DNA from 2 places in the Paraburkholderia sp. A1RI_3L genome. Region 1 is predicted to be linked to the other one. Evidence: predicted binding sites of a transcription regulator. Region 1 holds the regulator's gene; the other holds the start of a gene.
What was found. Region 1 encodes FliA, which starts transcription of late flagellar genes. Its sites were predicted from a motif close to CTAAAGTTTNNNNNNNNNNNGCCGNTA; they were not measured.
Positions count from the first base shown of each region.

Region 2: the regulator FliA is predicted to act here: its motif matches at 1,986-2,012, upstream of PXJ20_RS23945 (flagellin domain-containing protein).

Region 1 covers NZ_JARCHA010000001.1:347,156-350,886, forward strand. The annotation lists gene PXJ20_RS01690 (flagella synthesis protein FlgN) at 40-483, shown strand; gene PXJ20_RS01695 (hypothetical protein) at 728-1,171, opposite strand; gene PXJ20_RS01700 (RNA polymerase sigma factor FliA) at 1,566-2,300, opposite strand; gene PXJ20_RS01705 (AAA family ATPase) at 2,333-3,229, opposite strand; gene flhF (flagellar biosynthesis protein FlhF) at 3,222-3,731, opposite strand, start outside.
Region 2 covers NZ_JARCHA010000010.1:51,848-55,578, forward strand. The annotation lists gene PXJ20_RS23935 (efflux RND transporter permease subunit) at 1-266, opposite strand, end outside; gene PXJ20_RS23940 (efflux RND transporter periplasmic adaptor subunit) at 274-1,533, opposite strand; gene PXJ20_RS23945 (flagellin domain-containing protein) at 2,103-2,921, shown strand; gene fliD (flagellar filament capping protein FliD) at 3,018-3,731, opposite strand, start outside.

The DNA.
Region 1 (3,731 bases):
TCAGGGCGCGGCAAGCCGACTGCGAGTTGAGTGATTGTGATGAAAGACGCCCTCCTTGCCACCGTCATCGACGAATATGCCGCCGTCGAAGCGTTCGCTTCGGTGCTCGCGTGCGAAGAGAAGGCGTTGACCGCCGTCTCTCCGCTCGAACAGCTGCCGCCCATCATCGAGATGAAGACCGAACTGGTCGAAAAGCTCTCGGCGCTGGAAAAGCAGCGCGACGCGCAGCTTGCGGAGCTGGGCTTTCCGCCGGGCTGGCGCGGCATGGAGCTGGCCTCCGGCGCCGACCCGAGGCTCGCCACGCAATGGGCGCTGCTGCAAAAGGCGGCCGAACGCGCGAAACGCTCCAACGCCACCAACGGCGTGCTGATCCATACCCGCATGGAATACAACCGCCGCGCCCTCGACGTGCTCAAGGGCGCGCAGCATAAGGCCGGTTTGTACGGGCCGGATGGGCGAATTCCCGCGTTCGGGCGAGTTTGATCGATTTCCCCGGAGCCGGGTTTTGAGGCGCGCGGCGCGATGATCCGGGCGCAGCATCCTCGCTGAATTCGCCGGCCAGCCGCACCAAAAACCAACGGGCCGCACATCCTTGCGAATGTGCGGCCCGTTGTGTTTTCAAACCCTGGTTTTTAAACCCGGTTTTCAAGACCGGTTTTCAACCCCGGCCTTCAACCTCAGGCGTCGTTGCGCCTTTCTCGATCCTCTTGCCTTTGCTGCTCGCGGCTCAATCCCAGTGCTTGCGATGCTTGCGGTGGTGGCCGGTGCTGCGATAGCCGCGCTCGCCCTCGTCCGCGTAGGAGTTGCTGCGCGAGATGTTGCCGCCCAGTGCCGCGCCGGCACCACCGCCCAGTCCCGCACCGATCAGCCCGCCCGTGCGGCCGCCCATCGCGTTGCCTGCCGCCGTGCCCGCGCCGCCGCCCAGCGCACCGCCCACGATGGCGCCCGTACGTTCGCGCCGGTTCGACGTGACCGCAGCGCCTGCACCGCCGCCCACCGCACCGCCGATCACGGAGCCCGTGCTGCCGCCCAGCGCGCCGCCCACTGCGGCACCCGCCACCCCGCCGAGGCCCCCGCCGAGCGCATTGTTCAGGTCACCCGCCATAGCGGGCAGCGATACAGCGGCCGAAGCCGCGGTCAACACGGCGATTCCTGCGATTTTTTTGAGCATCTGGTTTAACCCCATTGTCTTCGTAATAACGCGGCGCAAGTGTAGCCACCCGTCAGAAAGGGTGGTGTAAGAAAATGTTAGTGGTGTTACGGCCTGAAGCGGCCCGATGAACGAGCCGGGAAGCCGGCCCGAAAGACGGCGAAAAAGCCGCCGAAGAATTGGAGGACGCGCGGACAGGGTGCGAATGACGTACCGCTCACGCAGCGGTGAAACGGCAGCAAAGCAGCCGCCCCACACAAGCCAGCACAGCGCCAGCCGAACCGATGCCGCCCGAGGCCCGGCGCCTTGGGCCCTGGGGTCCGGGGTCCGCTACCCGGCGCCCTCTAACGCCAACAACAGCGCCACCCGCCCGGAAAGGCGCGAACGCCCCTCGAACGCACCCCGCTCGGGTTTCTCAGTCGGCCTCGGCGCCCGCCCAGGCCAGTTCGCGCAGACGCGTGCGCAGACGCGCCACGGCCTGGCTGTGCAGCTGGCACACACGCGATTCGCTCACTTCCATCACCGCGCCGATTTCGCGCAGGTTCATGCCGCGCTCGTAGTAGAGCGACATCAAGAGCTTCTCGCGCTCAGGCAGCTTGTCGATGGCTTCCACCAGCGCCGCGCGCAGGCTTTCGTCGAGCAGCGCGGAAAGCGGATCCGAGTGATCGACGCAGTAGCGGTCGAGGAACGGCTCGTCGTCCGCGGACCGGTCGAAGTCTTCGTAGTAGATCAGCTGGCTGCCATGCAGGTCCTGCAGCATGGACTGATATTCGTCGAGCGGCATCTTGAGATGCCCGGCGATCTCCGTCTCGCTCGCCGAACGGCCCAGCTGCTGCTCCACCTGGTGCACCGCGCTCTCCACCTCGCGCGACGTGCGCCGCAGGCTGCGCGGCAGCCAGTCGTTGCTGCGCAGCTCGTCGAGCATGGCGCCGCGAATGCGCTGGCTCGCGTAGGTTTCGAACTGCGCGCCCTGATCTTCCTTGTAGCGGCTCGCCGCATCGAGCAGACCGATCATGCCGGCCTGGATCAGATCGTCCAGATCCACGCTCGCCGGCATCTTGGCCACGAGCTGCAAACCGAGACGTCTTACGAGCGGCGCGTACTTCGCCAGCACCTCGTCCTGCGAAATCTTTCCCTGAGCGTTATACATCGTGCTCTCCTGCCTGAAGTCCCCGAGTGGCGTCACGCATGCTGCGCCGACGGCCATTCGGCGGCCGGGTCGGCCTGCCACATGGATGGCGATGGGGCCGACGTTGTTACGGTCGGGCGCGTCATGGCCGCGCGCGACGACATGGCTGGCCGCATGGGCCAGTACTGCAGTTCTGCGGCGACATGCCGGTAGTCGCGCGCGGCGGCCGTGGACGGAAAAGCGTCCACGATGCAGCGTGCGAGCTCGACGGCCCGCGCCATGTGTGGGTCAGCCGCAATGCAGCCTGCGTTTTCGAGCGAGACGGTGAGGTAACGACCCGCCACGCCTGCGAGGTTCTCGAATGCCGTGTGGGCATCGGCCGCGCTTTGGACGTAATTGACGAGCACGCGGAACTGCGCGATTGCGTGCGCGAAATGAAGACGTTTCATGGCGGCGTAGGCATCGGTGATGGCCTGCGCCGAGACGCGCGTCACGACCATCACGTCGTGCGAGCGCATGGCGAGCCCGGAGAGCGCGCCGTTTCTGTCGAGCCCGGCGTCGATCAGCACGACGTCGGCGGGGCCGTTCAGCACGAGTCCGTACTGTTCGGCGCTATAGCCTTCCTGGCTGCCGCGCCAGGCCGAGAGCACGCCGAAGCCGAGCGGATGCCGGCTCACGGCCGCCGCGAGAGACACCTCGCCGCGCATCACGCCGGCGAGATTCCCCACGCGTTGCATGCCGCCAAGCGTGGCGCTCACCGACCGGTCGCCCAGGCACTCGTCGATGACGAGCACGTCTTTGCCCTGCTCGGCCAATGCCGCTGCAAGGTTCACTACTGTCGTGGTGCGTCCGACGCTCTCCGAGCCGCCGGTCACCGCGATCACTCGCGAGCCGCTGCGGGCGAGCAGCCGCCGCAGCCCCTCCGCCTGGTCGGCTACGAATTTATCCAAAGCGAACCTCGTGCAGGTCGGCATTCGAACGCGTGGACAGCGCCGAGAGCAGCGCCGGGATGTCGTCTTCGTGCGGCACGAAGGGCGAGTGCTCGCGCGGAATGCAGAACGCGCTGCGGATCAGGAAACGCTTCGTCGCCACATAGAGGTTCTCGGGCACCTTCTGGCCGGTCGACACGTAGTGAACCGGCAGCCGGTAGCGCAGCACGGTGTCCAGCGCGCCGCCCAGGTTGGTGGCCTCGTCGAGCTTGGTGAGAATGCAGCCCGCGAGCGGCGCCTTGTCCGGCGTGCTCTGGTAGGCCTGCACCACTTCGTTGAGCGTGTCGCCGTGGCTCGTTGCGGACATCAGCAAGAGACGCTGCACCGGCTGGCCGGCGCTGCACAGCATGGCGATCTGGTCGGTCACGGCGCGGTCGCGCTGGCTCATGCCGATCGTGTCGATCAGCACGATGTGCTTGTTCTTGAGTTCGGTGAGCGCGAGCTGCAGGTCGGCGCCGTCGCG
Region 2 (3,731 bases), on a different contig from region 1:
TCCACCTCGCCCGTGGCGCTGGAGGTGGCCGACATGTACAGAAGATGGTCGAGACCCGTCATGCCCTGCTCGATCACGCGTGTGACGGAGTTCTCCACCGTCTGCGCATCGGCGCCGGGGTAAGACGCGCTGATCGATATGGTGGTGGGCGCAATCTCGGGATACTGCGCGACAGGCAGCGTTCGCAATGCGAGCAGCCCGCCCAGCATGACGGCAATGGCGATGACCCACGCGAATACGGGGCGCCTGATGAAGAACTCCGACATCGCGCCCTCAGCTTCGGCTTGCCTGCCGGTCGCGGATCAGCGCCGGGCGTGGGGCGCCCGGCGAATCGGCGTTATCCGCGCGAGCTACGGCACGCGTGGGACCAACCGCGCCCGTCGCCTTGTCGAGTTCGACATGCACCGCCGTCACGGCGTCGCCTTCTCTTACGAGCTGGCTGCCTTCCACGATCACCTGGTCGCCATCGGCCACGCCAGTCCGCACGAGCCAGTCGTTGCCGACCTGCCGCGCACCGGTCAAGGTCTGCTCCACCACCTTGCCGTTGCGCACGAAGAGCGCCGTGGCCTCGCCGCGCAGGCCCCGGCTCACTGCGCGCTGCGGGATCAGAAACGCGTGGGGCGCAGTGCCCTCGTCGACCCATGCCCGCACGTACATGCCGGGCAGCAGCAGACGCGCGGGATTGCGCAGCACGGCTCGCAGGACGTAAGTGCCCGTCGCCTGGTTCACGCTCGATTCGGCGAATTCGAGTTTGCCGGCGTACGGATAAAGCGTGCCGTTCTCGAGTTTCAGCCTCACGCCCACGCCGGAACCCGCCGACTGAAGACGTCCCGATTCGATTGCCTCGCGCAGCGCGAGCAGACTCGCGCTGGACTGCGTGAGGTCCACGTTGATCGGATCGATCTGGCGGATGGTGGTCAACGCTACGGCCTGACCCGCCGTGACGAGCGCGCCTGGCGTGAGCGAAGACCGGTCGATGCGGCCCGAGATCGGCGCGCGGATGGTGGTGTAGTCGAGCGCGATTCTCGCCGTCTCCACGGCGGCTTTGGCAACGGCTACGTTGGCGCGGGCCTGCGCGAGCACGTCCGCCGCGTCTTCGTATTCCTGCTTGCTGACGGCGTTGCGCCTGACGAGGTCGCTATAGCGGTCGGCCTTCGCCAGCGCGCCGGGCACCGCGGCCTCGGCTTTCACGAGCGCTGCACGTGCGCTGTCGTACGCAGCCTGATAGGTCGCCGGGTCGATCTGGTACAGCGCCTCGCCGGCCTTCACCTCGCCGCCTTCGCGGAAAAGACGCTTCTGGATGATGCCCGTGACCTGCGGACGAACCTCGGCCTCGAGCGAGGCCACCACACGTCCCGACAGTTCGGTGGTAAGCGGCACCGCCTGCGCACGCAGCATCACCACACTGACCTGCGCGCGCGGACTTTCCTGTGCGGCGCCTCTATTCGCGGCGCCACCGGGATCCTTGCATGCAGCGAGGGACATCAGCACCACCGCAGCGGCCACGCCCTTCGCGATGTGCTTGCCTTTCATGTAGAACACGTTCTCTCCAGTACTTCACAGGTTTTCAGGCGCTTCATCCGCGTGAAAAAAAGCCGACCCGGAAAGCGGTCGGCCAAATGGCTCCTGGCACTCCGAGGGTCTGGCCGGAGCCTTGTGCAAACAGCGTTCAATTCATTTCTCGCGCTCGCATGTGGGTTTGCATCTGTGCTTTCACAAAATCCGCAATCTCGATGCGATGCCGCATATGCGCGAGGAACGGCTAGATCATCGGAGCGCAGCGCCCATATCGTGTTGAGATACTGTTGAGATTCAATGGAGACAGGGCCGTTGCACGGATTTTTCGTATTCAAATGCCATCCATCGAATCTCGATTAAACGTCCATAATCGGCTGAAATAATTGGCCCGCTTCCTCAAGAGCAACAGCTCTTTTTTTCACCGGCCACAGGCCGGTATTTTTTTCGGCATTTTTTGGTTAACGGTCCTAAATAAAAACAACCATCGGCCGATAACGGAGAAAGGTTGCCCGATAACGATGCAATTTCCATCGCCGGCAACCCTGACCGCACGTTATCCATCTCTTACTTTCAAGAGGTCACCGATGCTCAATATCAATACCAACATCCTGTCGCTGACGACGCAGACAAACCTCTCCGGTTCACAAAGCGCCCTGTCGCAAGCGATCAACCGCCTGTCGTCGGGCAAGCGTGTGAACACCGCCGCGGACGACGCCGCCGGTCTCGCCATCGCCACCAGCCAGACCGCTGCCATCAACGCACTGAATCAAGGCGTGATGAACGCGAACAACGGCATCTCGATGGTGCAAACGGCCTCCGGTGCCATCTCGTCGACCGTGGCCAACCTGCAGCGCATTCGCCAGCTGGCCGTGGAATCGGGCGACGGCTCGCTCGGCTCGGCAGCGCAAGCGAACCTGCAAACCGAAGTGGCCACGCGTCTCACGGAAATCAACCGGGTGCAGACGCAGACCACGTTCAACGGTCAGGCCGTGCTCGGCGGTCTGGGCAGCGTGAACTTCCAGATCGGCGCATCGGCGAACCAGACGATCACCGCCAGTTTCGGCTCGACCACGTGGAACGCGGCAGGCCTCGGTGTCTCAGGTGTCGATATCTCGACCACCTCGGGCGCGCAGAACGCCATTACTGCAATCGACGCAGCGCTCTCGCAAGTCAACAACTTCCAGGCAACGCTGGGCGCAACGCAGAACACGTTCCAGTCGGCCATCAGCAACACGCAGACGCAATCGACCAACCTGAACTCCGCGCGGGCGCAAATTGTGGACGCGGACTTTGCTTCGGAAACGGCGAACCTCTCGAAGGCGCAAGTGCTTCAGCAAGCCGGTATCTCGGTGCTTGCGCAAGCGAACTCGCTGCCGCAGCAGGTGTTGAAGCTCTTGCAGTAAGCACAAAAAACGGCGGCACGCGGGGACACCGCGCGCCGCCCACGTGCTGCGAGCGTCGTTTTTTTCTTGCTCCGCTTCTATTGAACCCGCATCGCCTTACCGGCGATGCAGCGTCCCCGGCATGCCGGCCCCGCCGAACAGCTGGTTCAGATAGCGGGTGTTGTTCTGCATGGTGGTCATGAGCACGTTGAGCGCCTGAAACTGCGCGTTGTACTGCGCTTTCAGCGTGTCCTGGTAGCGCTTGAGCTGCGTCATATGGTCCGTCAGCTTGCCCAGGTCGGCGTTCAATGTGCGCGTGCGTTGATCGAACGTGCCGCTCGGCCTCGTGTACGTATCGATGAACGTATTCAGCTTCACCCCGATGCCGTTCGTCGAGTTGAACAACGCCGACACCGCGGAGCCCGCGCCCGCCAGCGCCTTTTGCAGCGTTGTGGCGTTCACGGCAAGCGTACCGTCATGTTGCAGGTCGATGCCGATGGACGAGAGGCTGTACGTTCGCCCTCCAACGGCGACACCGCCGCTGATCAGGCTGCCAAACCGATTGGTGATGGCGTTGGTCATCGCATCGCCCAGCAGCGGCCCCGCGCGCGAAGCCAAAGGCTGCGACGCATCCCAGGTCAGGCTCTTCTCCGTTGCAATGTAGTGGTTGTAGGCGGCGACGAAATCGGTAATGGCCTTCGTTGACGCTGTCGTATCCCGCTCGACCGAAACGGTTTGCGTGGTGCCCACGGCCTCTGCGGTCAGTGCGAGCGTGATGCCGGTCAGCGCTCCCTCGACGGTGTTGCTTGCGCTGGTTACGGTATTGCCGTC